Regions from separate parts of the Saccharococcus sp. Marseille-Q5394 genome, predicted to be linked through region 2. Evidence: a T-box and tRNA genes for the amino acid it is inferred to sense, from the RefSeq annotation. Region 2 holds a T-box; the other holds one or more tRNA genes.
The links. The T-box of region 2 lies ahead of metG (methionine--tRNA ligase). A T-box ahead of a tRNA ligase gene usually reads a tRNA of that ligase, here a tRNA-Met.

Region 1: it has a tRNA-Met gene. The T-box ahead of metG (methionine--tRNA ligase) is inferred to sense a tRNA for this amino acid. The anticodon was not compared.

What each region holds. Positions count from the first base shown of each region.
Region 1 is NZ_CAMPPQ010000002.1:15,437-25,876, forward strand. Features, by position in the region: gene tilS (tRNA lysidine(34) synthetase TilS) at 1-29, opposite strand, end outside; gene OC538_RS10530 (SpoIIE family protein phosphatase) at 72-2,483, opposite strand; tRNA gene OC538_RS10535 (tRNA-Met) at 2,679-2,752, shown strand; gene OC538_RS10540 (DinB family protein) at 3,206-3,649, opposite strand; gene OC538_RS10545 (S1 domain-containing RNA-binding protein) at 3,966-4,385, opposite strand; gene OC538_RS10550 (FtsB family cell division protein) at 4,511-4,927, opposite strand; gene yabQ (spore cortex biosynthesis protein YabQ) at 4,983-5,450, opposite strand; gene yabP (sporulation protein YabP) at 5,447-5,743, opposite strand; gene OC538_RS10565 (RNA-binding S4 domain-containing protein) at 5,828-6,118, opposite strand; gene mazG (nucleoside triphosphate pyrophosphohydrolase) at 6,115-7,572, opposite strand; gene OC538_RS10575 (polysaccharide biosynthesis protein) at 7,578-9,170, opposite strand; gene OC538_RS10580 (iron ABC transporter permease) at 9,549-10,440, opposite strand, start outside.
Region 2 is NZ_CAMPPQ010000001.1:2,029,032-2,039,471, reverse strand. Features, by position in the region: gene OC538_RS09790 (DMT family transporter) at 1-798, shown strand, start outside; gene OC538_RS09785 (CPBP family intramembrane glutamic endopeptidase) at 955-1,845, opposite strand; gene OC538_RS09780 (hypothetical protein) at 1,889-2,449, opposite strand; gene OC538_RS09775 (hypothetical protein) at 2,442-3,305, opposite strand; gene metG (methionine--tRNA ligase) at 3,564-5,210, opposite strand; T-box leader at 5,266-5,523, opposite strand; gene OC538_RS09765 (hypothetical protein) at 5,577-5,765, opposite strand; gene OC538_RS09760 (response regulator transcription factor) at 6,183-6,872, shown strand; gene OC538_RS09755 (hypothetical protein) at 6,850-7,029, shown strand; gene OC538_RS09750 (sensor histidine kinase) at 7,029-9,230, shown strand; gene OC538_RS09745 (potassium channel family protein) at 9,362-10,396, shown strand; gene OC538_RS09740 (CPBP family intramembrane glutamic endopeptidase) at 10,365-10,440, opposite strand, start outside.

The DNA.
Region 1 (10,440 bases), on a different contig from region 2:
TCAAGGATTTTTCTTTCGAATGCCTGCATTTTTCGCCCTCCACATTATTGTCTTTTCACCTACCCCTTATTCTACCCCATAACTTTTTCCCGGGAAATAAATCGATTTGTGGGCTTTATTGTCGTCCACTTTGGTAAAACGTGTTCAACCTTCATTACCAACACAGTCCGGTCGTCCGCCACAATTCCGAACTTCCTTTCCATTTCGTACATGATACGGTCAGCCATAGGCTCACAAGACAGATGCTCATACTTTTCCAATATTCCATAGATCGCATCTTCCTGTTTTTCAATTGTAACGGATCCGTTGAATACGCCATCCGTTAGCATGACGATAATATCCCCTGACTTCAATTCTTCATTTGTCGCTTCCACCGAAAATGATGGCAGGAACCCGACAGGAACCGATTTGCTATCAAGCCGGAGGAAATCTTGGCCCCGTTTAATATACGTGCTCATTGAACCCGCCTTCCAAGACCAAAGCCGTCCATCCTGCAGGTCAACCAAAGCTAAATCCAGCGTCGCGTACATATCATCAAGCCCATTCAACGACATCATATAATGTAATGTATGCATCGCCGTTTCCGGATCCATCTTCCGGTCCAAACACTCCCGCATGAGACGAATCACTTTCCGGCTTTCCCGATAAGCATTTATATCATGCCCCATGCCATCCGAAAGTAGAACAGCGGTGAGTCCATCATGAATTGGAAACACTTCATAGGCGTCTCCTGCATGGAATGTCCCTCCCCCAGCCGTCGCTACAATTCCATATTCTAATGAAAAACGGACAGACGAGGAAAACATCAGTTGGATATGAGGAAACGGGTCTTGCAGAGCGACAGTTTTCTCCACTTTAAACGGCTCGCGGTAGACTTCCTCCAACAGCGGTAATATGAGACGTTCTGCCACCGTCATATCCGTCTCGAAATCCGAACGTCTTTCAGGGGTTGAAATTACGATCCGGTAAGCTCCCTTCTCTTCTGATAAAATATCGATCTGATAATATTCGATTCCTTGCGACTGTAAATGCTTCCCCAATTCCTCCTCCGCAAGATGGTTAACCGACATCTCCCCTTTTATATCATTCATGATTTTCTCCAAATGAGTGCTCATATCTCTCAATTGTAAGGCAAGCATTTTCCGCCCATGCTGAAGCTGCCCCATCAAAAGATGATTGGAAGCCGACTCCTCCAACTCGGAAATCAATCCTGAAGAACGGATACACTTATATTTGATCCTCTCTTCCACACGATGGCGCGCCGCTTTCTTGGTCGCCGAATACGTCCCTTCCCACTCATAAAGGAGACGCGCCATTCCTTCTTCATTTCCCTCCCAGCATTTTGAATATCTGAAACAGGACTGGCATATCGATGGGATGTTCTGCGCAGCATTCACGTCATCTGAAGCGAACCGATCATTGACGAGAGTAGACATAAATTCAGCAAACTGTTGAAAATCCGATAATTGCTCATCCAGACGGTCGGTCAACCATTGCTGCCGCTTCACCGAAATATCCTGTTGACCTGTCGGCGTAATCATCCGCCCAATCGGTTCAACTTTCTTTGTCGGGACAAAGAAGAACAGAAGCGTCGCCAAGCCGATCGTCATGAAGTGGGATGTATCTAGCGGCAATGTAAAGTCATATAGAAGGAAGAAGACGGATACAGCAAAGCCGCCTGTCGCAATACCTAATTTCCCGAGACGTTTGAAAGCGCCTGCAAAAAACCCCGTCATGCCATATACGGCCATCATCCCGGTAAACGACAATTCCGCAACTCCTGCAATCGCCGCGATCATCATCGCAATCGTCGTGGAGAACGGCAGACCTCCAGCAAGTGCTGCCAGCAAAATGGTCAAATGAAGCAGCAATCCTGAAATTGAAATCGGACCGACCATGAGATTGCCCATCCCGGTTGTCGCCATGATGCCGACAATGCAAACAGCCCCGAGACGTTCCGGCGACCACTGGCCATAAAAGATACGCTCACGATGAGGAAATGCAACAAACAGGAAAAATGTCATGAACAGCGCCAATACCGCTTCGAAACCGATCGACAATTGCACATCAACAGGCGTATGCCCGCTATGCATGACAAACTGCCATAAAACTTGAACAACTATGATCGTACCTGCAACTGTCAATGGAATGGACTTCCTCATAAGAGGATGCTTGCTCACCACATTAAATAACAGCAATTGCAGTAAATGGATCACTGCTTGTCCCAGCCCCAGAATTGCCCCTCCCGCAATTCCGCCGATGAATACATAAACGAGATGATTCCTGAATCGCATTTGCGCCAAAGCCCAAATCGGCAAGAAAAAAGGGACAGCCGCGTTGAACAGAACAGCTTGCGACAAGAAAAATGTGCTTAGTAAAAAGAACGCCGCCATTAATACATACATCTTCCGCTTGCCCATCGTGCTCACCACGTGACGAATCTGTTGGCCTACCGGTCTTTCAAGATTGCCTATCATCTTCATCTCAACATTCCCCCTATGTCTACTTGTCCCTGAGTATACATAGGTCAAGCCAAAGAATTTGTCTGTTCCTGACAAGGGGCTCCATAAATCTTTCGACGAGTTCCGTAGCAATTTTCTGTTTTCCAACGAAAGGTTGACAGACTCCGTCGACCGTTGTATTATGGTTATTGTCGTTCAGAATTAATTGGACAACATGGCGGCGTAGCTCAGCTGGCTAGAGCGTTCGGTTCATACCCGAAAGGTCGTGGGTTCGACCCCCTCCGCCGCTATAATCGAAAAGCGTAGGCGGCCTGATCAGATGCGACAGGCATAAGAATAACCCGGCGTAGTGGCGCTTTTTGCCACCTAGCCGGGTTTTCTTATGACCCCGAGCATCTGCCCGCCGAAGCTGGACAACAAGAAATGCGTAGAGCGTCGTTTAGCCTCGGCAGGTGCTGGAAGCCTTGAGGTTAAAGGCGCTCTTTGCCTTTAACAGCAAGGCTGAAGCATCCCGAGAGGCTGACGCTCGGAGCTAGACAATAACGAAAGAAAGGCGTCCAGTCTTAAGACTGGACGCCTATTTCATGTCAAAACACGCATAAATCTCTGGAATCACGCATAAAACAAATAACTCACGCATAACTTTCTCCAGAAACGCATAAACTCCTGCAAACACTCATAAACTCCCGCAAACGCGCATAAACTCTCACAATCACGCATAACTCATTAACGAGCTTATCTTCTTATCGAATCGACTCGATTTGTTTCTTATGATGCGAATCATGACTGGCAAAATCCGTGAAATATTCCTCCAATGTCAGAACATGCTCCCCGATGTTGAATGGCTTCGTCCATTCCGTCTCATCCGCACCTTCAAGCCAATCAATAATTTGTTGCCGATACTGTGTTGCGAGCTCAATCACTTCGTCAAATGAATATTCTTTTGCAAGTTTCGCAGCCTGCTCATTGAATGGCCCCCACTCTACATCCTCCAGTATCTCTGATTCTCCCAAACGCCGAAGCCGATGCTCCAAAGTGAACCGATCCCATTCTGCCATATGCATAAGAATCTCCTTTGGCGACCATTTTCCCTCTTGATAAGGTGCATCCGCCTGTTGCTCAGTCAGTGAGCTCAATGAATCCATCCATTCCAAGTACTTCTTGAGATTGTTCATGATTTCATCCATTCCAATTCAGCCCCCCTTTTCATTATTCAATATTCGGCAGCTGCAGAATGAAATCCTTGTGAAAAAAATATTTATGAGCGTTTGGAAGCTTTTATGCGTGAATAAATTCATTTATGCGCGCTTTAGTAGATTTATGCACATTTGGATGAACTTATGCGTCTTTCACCGCGGTTATGCGTCTCTGGGCAGATTTATGCGTAATTCCAGCAGCTTATACTTGTTTGTCAGTAACTGCACAAAAAAAACGACCTACATCTTAACTAGATGTAGATCGCTCATAAGAGATTCATTTCCACTAATTGAAACAGCCAGCAAGTTACCCTCTTCTTGCGCCACGGCCACCGCGTTTAGATTCTGTTGCTCTTTTCAAAGTTGAAAGGCGTTCTTCACTGTCTTTCATGAATTTCGCCATCTTTTGCTCAAAATTCTCTGGACGCTCAGTATGGCTAGGACGGCCACCGCTGTGACGAGGACGTTGAGGGCGTTGAGGACGTTCAGCTTCCGGTTTCGCTTTCCTGATCGATAACCCGATTTTTCCGTCAGTGCCGACATTCATCACTTTCACTTCAACCATATCGCCTACTTTTAGGTGGTCATTGATATCCTTCACATAATTGTCCGCTACTTCACTAATATGGACCAGACCAGTTGAACCGTTCGGCAGTTCGACGAACGCACCGAAGTTTGTGATCCCTGTAACTTTCCCCTGTAACTTGCTGCCTACTTCAATTGACATAAAAAAAATGCTCCTCCTTAAGATTTAAACGGCCCTTTTCAGATGCCTTTTTACCATATGGCGAGTCCTGCAAGTGCAAGATCCTTACTTTCATTATAGCCAACAAAAAAAGAGTGTCAATAAGACTACTCTTTTCCGTCATCTTTTTCTTCTTTTTTCTTCTTGTTTTCAGGAACAGAGAAGATGATTTCATTTTCGTCAGATAAGAAATATTCTTTCCGTGCAAGCTTGGCAATATAATCATCATCATCCAATTTCACAAGCTGTTTTTTAAGAAGTTCTTGTTCTTCCTTCACTTCTTCCAACTTTGCAAGCGTCTCCACTTTTTGCTGTTCTTTTTCCTGCAGCGTCTGCTGTTGCTGAATATACATATTCGTCAATCCGCCGAACACTACGAATGCAATCACTGCATAGATGAACAGTTTCTTCTGTAGCCGCTTTTTCTGCTTGTTTCTCCATACTTCCTTTTTACGCAACGAGCGGACATATTCAGTTTCAATCGATGCAACGGTCGTGGATGGTTTCCTTTTCCTTTGCTCCATGTCCTGCACTCCCTCTCATTACAGTACGAAATTCGATAAGTCTAGTAATTATACATCATTCCGTAGTTGATTTAAAGAGAGAGTTATAGACTTTGTTATATAGATAGATGAAAGGAGAAAGTAGAAACCTCACAATTTTGACGAGCAACCTGAATATCTGCGTAATGATCTTCACCAGGAGCCTAATGATGAACACAACCGGCTTAATGATTACCATATTCAAGACTCTCCCGAAAAACCTGAAAGGCCGGTGGAATAGTGATGCATATAACAACATGCCGCAAATTTGGGCAACCGGGTCATACATCCTCCATGCCCCGTCCCGGACGATGAAAAGAACGTAGAACGATGCACACCCGATCAAAATCCAGCCGATCACTTCCAAAGGGACCGCATATTTCCGGATGATCGACGTCTTGCCGGTCGCATCCACGCCCGTTCCGATCAAATCCATGAAAACCCCGGCCCCGATGCCTGTCCCAATCATTGCAAGAAGACTAAGAAACTGGACAGAGAGACTCATCCAAACAATTTATGGAGGAAACCGCGTGAACTTGCATCTTCTTCGTCATATTGCATCGTGCTGATTGTGCCTTCCAATGTAAGAAGCCCTTTGTCTACATCCAAATGGACGATACGCAGCTCCTCCCCGCGAATTACTAATACTCCCTGAGATGTCCGTACGATGAACTCCTCCTGGTCGAACCGATCGATTGTTTTAACAGATGTAAGATCCATTCTTTTTCGATTTCTCATCGTGATGACATGATCCCCTGATGGAATTGCGTATGTTGGATTGTCGGTCTGGATTTGCATACTATTCCTCCTTTGCTTGTACGTTCACTGCCATCCTATGCGGCCAAACAAAAAAACATGACAGGAAAAGTTCCTGTCATGCCCTCAATCTTCATCGTCAATAAATTCAGGTTCCACCTTGTCCAGCTTCTCTTCTTTCAAGATTGTAAACATCGACGCGGCATCTTCCTTCTTCGTTGATTCCTTCAACATATCGACACTTACTGTAACAATCTTTTGTCCAAAGCGGATAGCCAGCTCGTCGCCAGGTTTCACGACGGACGATGCTTTCGACACCTTGCCATTGATTGTAATACGGCCTTGGTCGGCCACTTGCTTCGCCAATGTCCGTCTTTTGATTAAGCGTGACACCTTTAAAAACTTATCTAATCTCATTTCTTTTCCCTTCCTTTCGCCTGCTGCCAAAACTCTTCTAATTCGTCGAGAGTATAGGCAGAGAATTCCCCTCTACCACTCTTTACGCTTTGCTCGACGAACGAAAAGCGTCGTTTGAATTTCTCATTCGCATGCGCCATCGCTTCCTCGGGTGACAATTTCAAGAACCTCGACAAGTTGACGAGTGTGAATAGGACATCCCCGAGCTCATCTGTCTGGCTCTGCTTCGTTCCATTCGCCACTTCGTCCTTGAATTCCTGCCACTCTTCCTCGAATTTATCGAAAGCGCCTGTTATATCCGGCCAATCGAATCCAACCTTCGCCGCTTCTTTTTGGTAGTTAAATGAAGTGAGCAGCGACGAACTGTGGCGTGCCTGTCCATCCAAGAGCGATTCAGCTTGCGGCTTCTCGGTTTTCTTGATTTCCTGCCAATTTTTCAAAACCTCATCCGAGTTCTCCACGTCCCGGTCGCCGAACACATGCGGATGGCGGCGGATCATTTTATCGCCAACTGACTGCAGGACGTCTTCCATCGCAAAATAGCCATCATCCTCGCCAATTTGCGCATGCAGGAACACTTGCAGCAACACGTCGCCCAGTTCCTCGATGATGCCTTCATCGTCTTCTTGATCGATTGCTTCGAGCAGTTCATGCGCTTCCTCAATCAAATACCGCTTCAACGATTCATGCGTCTGCTCGCGGTCCCACGGGCAGCCGTCCGGAGCACGCAATGCGGCTATAATTTCTCGGAACGTCGACCATTCCTTTAAACGATCCTCCCGCTCCCGAACAGGAGGTACATAGACTGTCGTCAAATTATCGATTTCCGTCTCTCTATCCAACTCGAACAACGGCACAGTCCGAAGATTTTCCATTGAAGAACCCGCCGCCGTCACAATCGTCACCGGATGGTCATAGGCATACTTCTCCATTAGCGAAAGCTTCACTTCAGAAGCGATGAATGCATCATACACTTGGCCGATCAATACATGCTGCGTCATCGTGACGTCATCGCGCTTCATGTCCGTTCCATCAAGCAGTTGGAACCCCTCAATTGGGTCAATCCGGAGCGCTGCAAAGATCGGATCGAGGAAGCTATTCCCCCCTGCGATTTCAAGCTGCACTATGCCAGCACGTTCTTTTTCAATCAATAATTGCACTGTGCGCTCAGCAACGAGTGGATGTCCTGGCACGACATAAGTTACTGACTTTTCGTTTGCCATCAACACTATTTTCTCAACAATCTCTTCATACACTTGCCCAAACTCATCGTTTTTTATATAAATCGCGTCGAAGCTCTCTATTTCCATGCCTTCCGCCCGCAATTCCTCAATGGCCGGATGCTGGTCCGTCCTCGCAATAACGAACTCAGCCTCCTTCAACTTTCGATATGTACCTAAAGACAACTGGTCGAGATCTCCCGCACCAAGTCCAATAATCGTAATTGTATTCATCTTATTCACCTTCTATTTTTAGTGAGAATCAATTGTATACGGGCCAATCTTTTTCCGAACGGCAGCAAATACCATTCCTTTTCCGCCATTATACGTGATTTCATGATAACGACTAGGAAAACGCCCGCCCCTAGCGCGACTGCTGTCAATGCTGTCAACGTAGCACTGATTCGCGATGACAGATTGTCGAATAAAACCTGATCCGCTGCAAGCATCCAAGGGAAAATGACCGCTGCCATCGCAAGTGTAGCAAGGAGCAGCCAACCGTAAAAACGGCTAGGTGCCAGTTTCATCGGCCACACGGTTTTGAAATAAAGAAGAAGCCCAAACGCAATCGCCGCAAAACCGATATTCCCTGCAAGCGCTGCACCTGTTACATCATAGAGCGGCACTAACAATTGATTCGCGATTATTTTCACGGCAAGCCCGCCAAGAAGGAACAGCGTCGGTATTTTGACTTTGCCGGCACCTTGTAAAATTGCGGTCAACGGCAAGATGAGCGACAGCCAAAAGATCTGAAACGCAAATATGATCAGCGCAGCGGAGCCGTCCCTTGTCTCAAACAGCATTTCATTCACATATGGCAAGACGAATGCAAGCCCGACCGCCGCCGCCCATCCGAATAAAACAGCTGTCCGGAATGTGAGCTGTATAAACGGTTCCGCACCCCGTCCTTCCTTTTTAGCTGCATGATGCGCAATAAGCGGGACGATTGCGAGCGCCAATGTGGAAGCGATCAAAATCCCCATCTGGACGAGAGGCTGCCCACGGTCATAAATACCTTTCATTTCCATCGCTGCATCCGCGACAAAGCCTTTCGCAAGCAAACTATTGTAGATCATAAACGAATCCGCCATTTGAAACAGCAGCAAGATAAGCGAGCTTGCGCTGACGCTCAAACTGACAAACGTCAATTCTTTAACGACACGCCACGTATCCACTTGTGTATGCGGCCCTTTATATGCATCTCTGTAAAACAGGACAAGAATGACAACACCTAACGCCTGGCCCATAACAGCGCCCCACATGGCCACTTCGCCAGCCGTGTAAAGGGATGCTCCCGCGCGGACAGCCACCCATGTCCCAATAAGGATGATTGCGACCCGCAACACTTGCTCACCGACATTCGAAACGGCAACAGGCGTCATCTGCCCTTCCGATTGGAATGAACCTTTCAACACTGCAAGCATCGGCATGACGAGCACGATATAAGCACCTGCACGAAGAAGTGAGACCAGTTCAGGATCTCCCATCGCCTGTGCGAAAAACGGAGCGAACGTCGTGAGAATGATGAAAAATGATATAGACAGTCCGGCTAAATAGAGAAAGGCAACCCGCTTGATCGCCTTCGCTTCTCCGTCGCTTGCGCTGCCCGCGAGCAACTTCGAGACTGCCACCGCAAAGCCGTACGATGTCCACACGATGAAAATTCCGATGAACGGATACACTTGCTGGTAAATGAAAAATCCTTTATCCCCGACAAGGTTTTGGAACGGAATCCGGTATACCGCCGCCAGCAGCTTGACGATGATGGCCGAAATCGTCAAAATCGATGCACCTTTCATGAATGTTTTCATATTCCAATCCGCTTTGGACATAACTGCGCCTCTTTCGATGTTTTCTTTGTTTCCAGTATAGCATTTCCGGCAAAATCTGTTCCGGTGAATTGATAGAGTAAGCTCGCGATGGCAAAAGATCCTCTTTATTCTTAAAAGGCCCATTCTTTTGCGGCCAAGGTCCATTTATTCCAAGATGGGGTCCACTCCCTCAACACGAGTTCTCGTTCTGGCGCAAAAAGTTCTCATTTATGCTGAATGAGTTCTCGTTAAGGACGAGAAGTTCTCGTTTAACCTTGAATTGTTCTCATTCTTCAGCGAAGAGTTCTCGTTTACTCCGAATAAGTTCTCGTTCCCTTGCAAATAGCTCTCATTCCAAAAACAGCCACACCCTCCGTTGCAGATGAGCGTGTGGCTGTGTCATTTCATTTTCCTCAATAAATACAACAAATACGGCGTTCCAATGAGTGCAACGATAAGTCCACTCGGGATGTCTTTTGGCGCGATGGCAATCCGTCCGACAAAATCCGCAGTCACTAAGAGCAGTCCGCCCAACAAGCCTGAGACGACAAGTAGCGGCAAATGGCGGAAACCTACTAATCTACGGGCGATGTGAGGCGAAACCAACCCGACGAAGCCGATTGTTCCGACAATCGCGACTCCTGCTGTACTGATTGCGACTCCGACAATCAGCGCCCAGACGCGCGTCGATTTGACGGATAAGCCGAGACCAGATGCCACGTCATCCCCGAACGTCAACACATCTAAGCTCCGCGTCAAATAGACGGCAGGACCGATGAGCAGAACGAGCAACCATAACGACAGCTGCACATCTTCCCAGCCTTTTCCGTACGTGCTGCCAGATAGCCAGACGAGCGCTGAAGCGACCGCCAATTTCGCCTTTACGACGAACACTTGTGTTGCGGCAGAGCCGAATGCCGATATCGCGATCCCCATCAACGCAACGAGCATCGGCTGGAAATTGTTTTTCCAAGCCGTCACCATAATGATGCCAAGAGCAACGGCGGCTCCTACTACCGCTCCAAGCGGCATATATTGAACAGGGATTGCAGGGATTGCGACCAATAGCAGCATCGCCCCGGCACCACCCATCGAGGTAACGCCCAACACACTTGCATCCGCCAACGGATTCCGTAAGACGCCTTGCAATAAAACACCGGCAAGCGCAAGCATCACGCCGATGATGAATGCCGTAAGCACACGCGGCACCCGGAAATTCCAGACGACCGGTTTCATCCAATCGAGCGACCATGCCATTCCGTTATAGGATAATGCCAATGCAAAGACAGCG
Region 2 (10,440 bases):
CCGCAAACCGTTCACCCACTGGCAGTCGGCGCCTCAAGACTTGCAGTCGGCGGTTTCACTTTGCTCATTATCATGCTTATTCTTCGGAAGATCGATTTTCGAAACTGGCCGTGGAAAGCGACGCTTCTTTCCGCACTGGCGATGGCAATCTTCCAATATTGTTTTTTTACGTCAATCCGGTTGACTGGAATCGCTATCGGGACCGTCGTAGCAATCGGAAGTGCACCGATGTTTTCCGGTCTAATCGAATGGCTATTCCTAAGAATACGCCCATCGAAAATATGGCTCACGGCAACTTCACTTGCTATCGTCGGATGTGTATTATTGTTTTCGAATAAAGAAGGGTTGGTCGTCAACCCGGTAGGCGTCTCGCTATCGTTATTCGCCGGACTTTTATTTGCCTTCTATACTTTGTTCAACAAAGAAGTATTAGAGAAAGCAGATGCGGTTGCCTCAGTTGCCGTCATCTTCTCAGTGAGCGCAATTATGCTGATGCCGTTTCTGTTCATCTTCGAAACGGAAGGGTTAGTAACCCTACCCGGTATAGCGACAATGATCTACCTCGGTATCGCGACGACAAGTGTGGCATATATTCTGTTTTCCACCGGGCTGCGGCACATCCCCTCATCATCCGCGGTTACGCTCTCGTTAGCAGAACCGCTCACTGCCGCGATTTTAAGCGTGCTCGTCGTAGGGGAAAGGTTGGATTTTGTTTCGTGGTCAGGAATCGCGCTCCTTTTAGGCGGAATCCTCGTTTTAACGCTTAGCGGACGAAAAGAAGAGGCTGCCATAAGCTAGGCAGCCTCAAGCAAGCTTTCATTCACGCATAAATCGCTCCAAACGCGCATAAAATGCCTCAAAAGCTCATAAATCGCTAAAATCGCTCATAATTCCGCAAAATCACGCATAAACATCTAAAATCGCGCATAAATCGCAGCAAAGGCGCATAACCGCTTACTCCGCCTTCATCCTCACATACAGCCTCGTTGCAAAAAATCCTAGAATAATTAACAACGTCGCTAATAGGCCGCCTTCCAATCCGAACGCTCCGCCGGTCAGCCATGCATTTCCTTCTTCCACCGAGACGTTATAGATTCCGTGTGGGGTCGTTCCGCTAACAGCAAATCCGAAAACATTCCCTTGAAAGTAGTTCCATGTAATATGATAGCCGATTGGAAGCCACAAGCTCTTCGTCGCGTCAAACATATAGGCGAATAAAACGCCGACCAATGCGATATTGATCAAGCCCAATACGCTGACATTCGGATTCGTGCCGTGCGCCAAACTGAACACGACAGCAGAGGCGGTATAGACAAGCCATTTCGGATTCCCACGTCGTTCCAGTGTGGACATGACATATCCTCTGAAAAACATCTCTTCAAAAAAGCCGACAAGAATGAAAAGTACCAGAAATGACAATGAGTACACTGTGAACTCAGGTTTCGTGAATGAATTGAGCAACGCCACATTACCGGAAGCCAATAGAATAAAGAAAATGATGGCGATCGACACTGCTCCGAGCAAGAGGCCGAACCCTAAATCTTTCAACGTCCCCCTGAATCCCAACTCTTTCAGCGTCCCTTTATTGACAAAACGCCATAACAAAACAGTAGCGAGCATTCCGCCGACTGTCCCGCCGCCTTGGGTCAATAGGAAAATCCACGGGTGCCTGTCGAATGCGGCTTGGAAGTCCATATCATAATTTCCATCTTGAAACGGGAAATCAGCAATCGCCAGCAGGACTCCTCCCGGAATTGCAAAAATCTGCTGCGTAATAAACATCGCGAAGAACGCCAAAAAGATGAGCCATCCAGCGCGAATTTGGTTTGCATCGTTTTTGAACAAATGATAACCCCCTATGATTCTTACTTTATGCGGGAAATAAGTTTCAAATGAACGTATCTACCCGAAGTTGCTCCGGGCTGACACGCCGGATGGCCCCGATCAATAGTAGAAAAAGAATATCTATCACCAGCACGCCGATTAATGAAAGTAATGAAAGAGCGGCCCATCCGTCTTCCGGTACATTCATGAAAAAGGATTCTATTGCCAATGCGAAAAGATGGATCGCCACGTAAAATTTGAACGTGTTTTCTGTTCTTTGATGCAACGCTCGGCCGCCAAACACTTTCGTTACATCTTTCAATACAATGAACAAGTAATAGCCCATAACCATTTTGAGGACTAATAGAAAGCTGGAGTAAGTCGACCAACCAAATGTAAGAGGTATTTCCGAAAGGTTCACGAAGACTGAAGGAAGCGAAAAGATAGCACCGATCATCGCAACAATCATTGCTTTTTTAGCTACTGGATATGCCTCAACGAGTTTGGAGCATCCCGATAAAATCAGGAAATAACCGATTGGATCCGCTAAAACATCGAAGCCAATGTGAATTCGGAAAAAGATGAATACATACCCCCAGAAGATTTGCCGCAACGCTTTATTCATCCGAACCCCTCCCCGTCTTTTCCTCGATAATTCGATTCACGTCGTCCTGTGTCAAATACGGAAACAGATTATAATGAGCATAGTTTGTGAAAGGTTTTCCTTCCGCTGTTGTTCCGGATATATGGATGGCAAATGCGAAAGGGTTCACAAAACTTTTTTCTTTAAAATTAACTCTCAATGTCACAGATTTATCCTTCTCTAATTGAATTGGAAGCTTGAGGGAATCCAGCGGTTGCTCTGTTTGTTTGCCGCTTATTGTAAAGTTGAACCGTTCTTCAATCGGTTCATTGAAAGGGAAGTCGATTTTCTCGATTGCCAACGGCTCGGTTGCTCGGAATGTATCCCAGCTCGAGCCGTCATTGCTGCTTCCGCTAGATGGTTGTTCCAACGCTCTAGCATCGTCATTCCCATAGTACCTTTTTGGATGGATGATCACTTCCCCGATGGACGCGGTTGCTGATCTTCCGTCTGAATAAAACACTTCCATTTCGTTGAATGATTGTGCATTTTTTTTATCATTGAATGACCTTAGTGCGACTGTAATGCTTCTTAATTCTTGATGATTATATGTGTCAATTGCATGGGGGGCGGTGGTTCCTGCATAGAAATAGTCACCTTGCGGAAAGCCTTCGACATCACCGAATCTTATATAATTGATAGTTGAGTGATCGTTTTTATTTGCTAAATAGTAAAAGATGACATAGTTATGGTCGTGTTCATCCGTCGTCGTTTCAATATAATGATCCAGAAAAATAGGCTCCTCCAATTGCTTTGACTGTGCGTATAATGAATTCGCAATCCAGCTGATTGCGATAAGTCCGATCGCTGCCCAAAAATAACGTTCTTTCAAATTCATCACCCTTCCAACCTTTTCCTTTGTCTGTATATTGTCTCAAATTGAGGGTGGGATTGCATCAAATAGTTGGAGGGGAAGTTTACCACCGATTCTTGGCAAGTTACCACCGCTTTGCGCGACTTTACCACCGATTCTCGTCCAGTTATCACCGAATTGACCGCGTTTATCACCGATTCTCGTCAGGTTATCACCGAATGCTTATAATTACCTTCCATTCTCAAATGAAAAAACCTTCTCAAACTATGAGAAGGTCAGAATTCATTGCACCCCTATAGACTTATCCCTCAATCGTTCCAATTCCACGTCAATCTGCTCGACATCAATCCGTTCAAACAGTGGTTTGACATGTGACAATGTCAATTCACCAATTTCGATTTCCTTCCATTCAGGCTTCCGCAGTTTCAGCATCGCTTGCACGTCCTCGCTCGAAAACGGCAGGAAAGGGGAGAGGAGCTGTGCCAAGTTTGCGATGACATATGCGCATGTAGCCATTGTTCGCCCACATGCTGCTTCGTCATCCTTGATCTGCACCCAAGGCTTTTCATCATCGAAGTATTTATTAGCCCGGCGAATGAACTCAAAAATCGTTTCGATCGCTTCTTTGAAGTGTCCTTCTTCAATTCGTTCGCCGACTTTGGAATAAAGCCCCACGACTAATTCCTTTATTTCCAAATTAATCTCCGCAACCGGCACAACCCCGGCATACGATTTCTCAATAAACTTCAATGTCCTGTTTACGAAATTTCCGTACGCCCCCAAAAGCTCCGAGTTATGGCTATAAATGAACTCGCGCCATGAAAAATCTGCATCCCTGCCTTCTGGAGCGTTCGCAGTCAGGAAATACCGCACCGAGTCAGGATGATAACGTTCCAAAATATCCGGTACCCATACCGCCCAGTTTTGGCTTGTCGAGAATTTCCGCTTTTCCAATGTCAAATATTCATTAGAAATGACATGGGTCGGCAATGCGTTCTCCTTGCCAATTCCCATTAGAATAGCTGGCCATATAATCGTATGGAAGGGGATGTTGTCTTTACCATGCACATAGTAGGAGACCGTTTCTTCGTTCCAAAACTCCTCGAAATCCACGCGGTTCAAAGCCGCCCATTCCTGGCTCGCGGAATAATAGCCCGTCACCGCCTCAATCCACACATATACCTTTTTCTCCTCATAGCCCCTGACAGGTATTCCGACACCGTTCGCCAAATCCCTGGACGCAGCCCGATCACGGAGTCCTTCCCGTAAATAGCGCTCGGATTGGTGAATCGCATTTTCGCGCCATCTTCCTTCTGCTTTTGCTCCACCGACATACTTCTCAAGTTCATCTTGAAAAGAACTTAATTTGAAATAAAAATGCTCCGTCTTCCGCACGGTCGGTTCGTTCCCGCAAAGCTTGCACGTGCGCTCAGTTAAATCAAGCGGATCTAAAATCGAGCCGCAATTGTCGCACTGATCGCCTCGTGCACGACTTCCGCAGTGAGGGCAAATGCCTTCGACAAATCGATCTGGAAGAAAACGCTCGTCGACCTCGCAATACGTCTGTTCGACTTCTTTTTTGAAAATAAAACCACGGTCCAGTAACGTTAAAAATACATTGCGGACGACTTGATGATGAAATCTTCCGTCTGTCCGCGTGTAAATGTCATACGAGAATCCCAATCTTGAAAAGCAAACGATAAACTCCGTATGGTAACGGTCTGCAATTTCCTTAACAGACACCCCTTCGGCATTTGCCCGGATTGAAATAGGAGTCCCGTTGCAATCACTTCCTGAAGCATAAAGAACCTTCTCGCCTTTCAACCGGTAATACCTCGCCAAAATATCCCCCGGCAGCAGCGCCGCGATATGTCCCAGATGCAACGACCCATTCGCGTACGGCCAAGCCCCTCCGATAAAAACACTCATTTTCCTTCCCCCTCAAAATAAAATGAAAAAAACCCCGTCCCTATCGATAAAAACCGATAAGGACGGGGTCTATCACCCGTGGTACCACCTTACTTCGCAACCAATTCACACTGATTGCCTCCAAAAGTACGCGCTGAAAAAGCGTTATACTCTGGCAAGGATAACAAGTGCCAACTCGTCGCATCCTACTGGTCCGAAGACGTTCAGTGCGCGGCTCAAGGATCATGTTCAAAAGATTTGTCCGCTTCATTTCCACCGACAGAAGCTCTCTAGGCGACATCCTCTTCCTACTTTTCCCTCTCATTGCCTTTAGTAAGATGTAGTTGAAATGATTATAATCATTTTATTCGAATAAATCAATAGCAATTACCAATTGGTCGGTGGCCGCTTTTGGTCGTTCTTATCTTCATCTGTCTTGTTATTTTTATTTTTCACGTTATCGTTCTTCCCGATTACACCCATATCATCAGGGCTGATATCAAAGCCATACCCGAATTCCTCTCGATCCAATGTATTGCCTTTTTTAATTTTCTTCTCTTTTGCCAAGTCAATCACCTCCCGGTATAGGGGAAGCATGGACTTTTTGGGGTGGATTATAACAAGAGGGAGAAAAGTAGACCGTTCTAGGCGAAGGTATTAAGTGTTATCACCGATTCGCAAGCGGTTATCACGGGGACTTGGCCGACTTTATCACCGAATCTCAGGCAGTTATCACCGCTTCGGCCGACGTTATCACCGACTTTACCTGGTTTATCACCGATTCGCTGCAACTTGATTGATTTTCATGGCAATTTCAAAGCCTGCAAAAGCTTATCACCACTCACACCTAGTTTATCACCACTCAACAATGTAACAGGCATAATTCTTAAGTCAACAACTCTCCATCTTAAGAATTTCTTCATAATTCCCCTAACGGAATGTTAAGATTTACCCACTACAATTGGTATCATAGAGGAAAGTGAGGTGCGGATGATGGCGAAGTTTACAGTGCTTGTGGCGGATGATGATAAGGAGATCCGTGACGGGATTGAAATTTATTTAAAAAATGAAGGATACAACGTTTTGAAAGCAGCGGATGGAAAAGAGGCGCTCGACCTGCTCACAACAAATGAAGTCCATTTGCTCATCCTCGACATTATGATGCCAAATATGGATGGGATTACGGCGACGTTCAAAATCCGGGAGGCGCAAAACATTCCAATCATCATGCTGAGTGCGAAGGCGGAGGATTCGGATAAGATTCATGGATTGTCGGTCGGCGCGGATGATTATGTGACGAAGCCATTCCACCCGCTTGAGTTGATGGCACGAGTGAAGTCGCAGCTGCGCAGGTATGTTCAGTTTGGCACATACGATGGTCAGAAAAAGATTGAGATTGACGGATTGGCGTTAGATGAGGACGCGAAAGAGTTATCGGTTGATGGGAAACCGGTAAAGCTGACGCCGATTGAATATAAGATTACGGAATTACTCATGAAAAACGCGGGGCGTGTGTTTTCGATTAATGAGATTTACGAGCGAGTGTGGAATGAAGAAGCGTATAATGCGGAAAACATTGTGGCGGTCCACATCCGTAAAATTCGCGAAAAAATCGAGGCGGATCCAAAAAATCCGAGATATGTAAAGGTGGTGTGGGGCATTGGCTACAAAATCGAAAAGTGATTGGGGCATCGTATTTTCGGTGTTCTCCATCTGTATCGCAATCGTAAGCATCGGCTATTGTTTCCCTTACATCATCGATATGTTCGAAAACGGTTGGGAACGATCAACACGAGCCATCGCCTATTTTTCGCGCATCATTAGAGGAGGCACAGCCTGATGAAGAATAAAGTACTTCTATTACTATGGGCTGCGCTAGTAACGATTATGCTGCTCGCCAGTCTTTCATTTGCAAGACAAGGAACAGCGCTGATTGGAAAGGATTTCTCCGATTTCGATGACTTCGCTTGGCGGCTCGATGAGTTTTACAACACTATAGGTTCGACAGTGCTTAACCCGATTGACGTGGAAGAGACGAAGAAAAATATTACCGTCTCAGACAATGAAATCGAAGATCACCGGAATCGCTACGGTACACTTTCAGACCAACTCTCCAATATCCATGACCAATATGCGCAGAGGATAGCGGATGCGAAAGATGCTGGAAATGAAGTGTTGCAAAGCACGTTGATCGAAGAACGGGACATGAAACTTGCGGATATCCGGAAGAACTTCGAGAGCGATGCACATGTTGAGGCGAAAATTCGCAAAGAAAAAGAGAAAGCATTAGTTCAATATTTGAATGAAATCAAATCAAATTCATTTTCATTGCCGGTTGCTTATGAATTCAAGGACGTTGAAACGGGGGAAAGGTTTTCTTCTGGAGATGTTTCAGTACCTGCGATTTATAAAAAGCAATTTAATGCCGCAAAGGGCTATTTTAAAGCGAATTCATTGCCAGGGCATAACGATGGATGGGTAAAGACTTCTATTGATCAAAAAGACATTATGTTCCCAGACACAGAGGTCACAATAATGAATTCCGTGAGAACGTTTGAAGGCACTGTCATTATTCCGAGGACAGCAGTTGCAAAGGGTGGCGCCCTCTATTGGCAATACAGGGATTTCAATAAAGGGAAGCTTGCCATGTTCATCTTTTGGATCATTGGCCTCGTTGCCCTCGTTGCATTAGTCACTGTCATGAAATTTCAGAAGGAATGGGTAACAGGGACCGGAATTTCGGTTTGGTATGCCAATTTAAAAATCGATGTAAAGGCTGCAGCACTTATTATGTCAGCCCTCATTTTAGTTGGATATCTCAACAGCGAGTCCTATACTCTGCCGGATTTCTTTACGTATCAAAGGTTGGGTAGATGGGGTGCTGGACTGACTTCCTTCTTTATTGGCGGCGTCATCATGACTGCCTTGCTAGCATTCCAGCTTGTAAATGGTGTGGAACGATGGGAGAAAAAAGGGATATTGGCAAGAGATATAAAAAACAGTTTCACGCTCCAATTTCTTAAAGCGTGGCGTGAAATGTTCCTTAAAAGATCGATCGGCGTTCAGTCGTTCATCCTGCTTATCGGATTTTTCTTAGCGGGAATCGGATTCATTGTCGGTCTTATGGATGGGTCCTTATTCATCCTCTACACATTTTGCGTCATATTTCTTGGTCTTCCTGCCCTCTATATGTTCGTCCGGCGTTCTGCGTACTTGAACCGGATCATCATTGCGACGGAACAGATGGCAGCAGGGCGTTTGAATGAAGATATTAAAGTCGAAGGCCGTTCACCGCTTGCAGAGCACGCGAAAAACCTGAACAATCTCCGTGAAGGCGTGCGGGTTTCCATGACCGAGCAAGCGAAAAGTGAGCGATTGAAAACGGAATTGATTACAAATGTGAGTCATGATCTGCGGACGCCATTGACATCGATCATCACATACACCGATCTTTTGAGGGATGAAACGATAACACCGGAGGAACGTGCGAAATATGTCGACATACTTGATAAAAAATCGCAAAGACTGAAGACGCTTATCGAGGATTTATTCGAAGTGTCAAAAATGGCAAGCGGCAATCTGGAGTTACATAAACAGCGTGTCGATTTGACGCAATTGCTACAGCAAGCACTTGCGGAACATGCCGAAGATATTACCGATTCCGGTCTCGACTTCCGGACGGCGCTTCCAGACGATATGCTTATCGCTTATGTAGACGGTCAAAGATGGTGGCGTGTCCTCGATAACTTGATCGTGAATGCTATCAAATATTCGCTCCCGGGCACTCGCGTGTATGTAACACTCCGAAAAGTAGGGGAGTCTGCAGAATTTGTCGTAAAAAATATTACGAAATATGAGCTTGGGGAAAATGTTGATGAGCTGTTTGAACGTTTCAAGCGTGCCGATACATCACGTCATACCGACGGCTCGGGTCTCGGATTAGCAATCGCGCAATCAATCGTTGACATGCACGGTGGAATTATGAAAATCGATCTTGATGGCGATCTGTTCAAAGTGACAGTTACAGTACCGACAAAATAAACAATCCGCATGCGCTTCTGAGAATAATTGGCAGGCATGCGGTTTTTTTATTTGTGAAGATCGACTAAAGGTTTACAACCGACCAACCAAAGGAATACAAATAGAAAAACTTTTGTGCGGAGGTGGCCGGTTTGTATAGCCGATGGATGGATTTGGACAGGCGATATAAGCGGGTCATTTTTCTGATTGGTATAATGGCGCTTCTGCTCGTCGTAGCTACGGTTGGATTCATGTATTTTGAAGATTTATCCCCATTCAATGCCTTTTGGATGACAATCATTTCAGTCATGACAATCGGCTATGGAGACATTTATCCGACGACGGAAGGAGGCCGCTGGTTTGCCTTGTTTCTTGTGCCGCTAGGAGCGGGAATCGTGACATATGCACTCGGGATCGGGGCTTCCTATTTCATCGAACAGCAATTATCGAATAGGGTGTGGGTGAGAAGGATGGAAAAACAAATTGCCAATTTAACTGACCATATCATCATCTGCGGTTTCGGGCGCGTCGGTCGGCAAGTGTATAAGCAATTAAAGGAGGAAGGCGTTCAGATTTTAGTCATTCATGACAATGAAAGTGATTTGCTGGAAGTCGTCGAACCGGGCACTCTTCGTCTGATCGGCGATCCAACTGACAAAGCTGTCTTGCTGCAGGCACGTGTCGATCAAGCCCGTGCACTTATCACCACTTTATCCAATGACGCCGATAATGTTTTCATCACTTTGACTGCGAAGAGCATCAACGAGGATATAGTCATCTCGGCACGTGCGGAACGGGATGACTCGGAGGATATATTGGAAAAAGCGGGCGCGGATAGCGTCATTAACCCGTCTATCATCGGGGGCAGGGAGTTGGCGATGTCTATCATGAAACCGAACGGCACCGACTTCATCAATGATCTGATTCGATCGGAAGAAAAAGAGTTCATGGTCGGGGAAGTTGCACTGGATCATACGGAACCGTTTATCGGAATGACAATCGAGGACGCGAACCTGCAGAAACACTTTGAAATCACCCTCGTCGCGATTTTACGGAATGAAGAACTGCTTAGCAATCCGGATTTGAATGAAAAATTTCAGCAGGGGGATACATTGATTGTCATCGGCAATCCGAAAAAAATCGAGCATTTCCGTGTCAATAAAAATAAAGGATATACACCCCGATAAATAGTATGCCAAGATCCGCGAACATATGGATGATCCAAGACGGC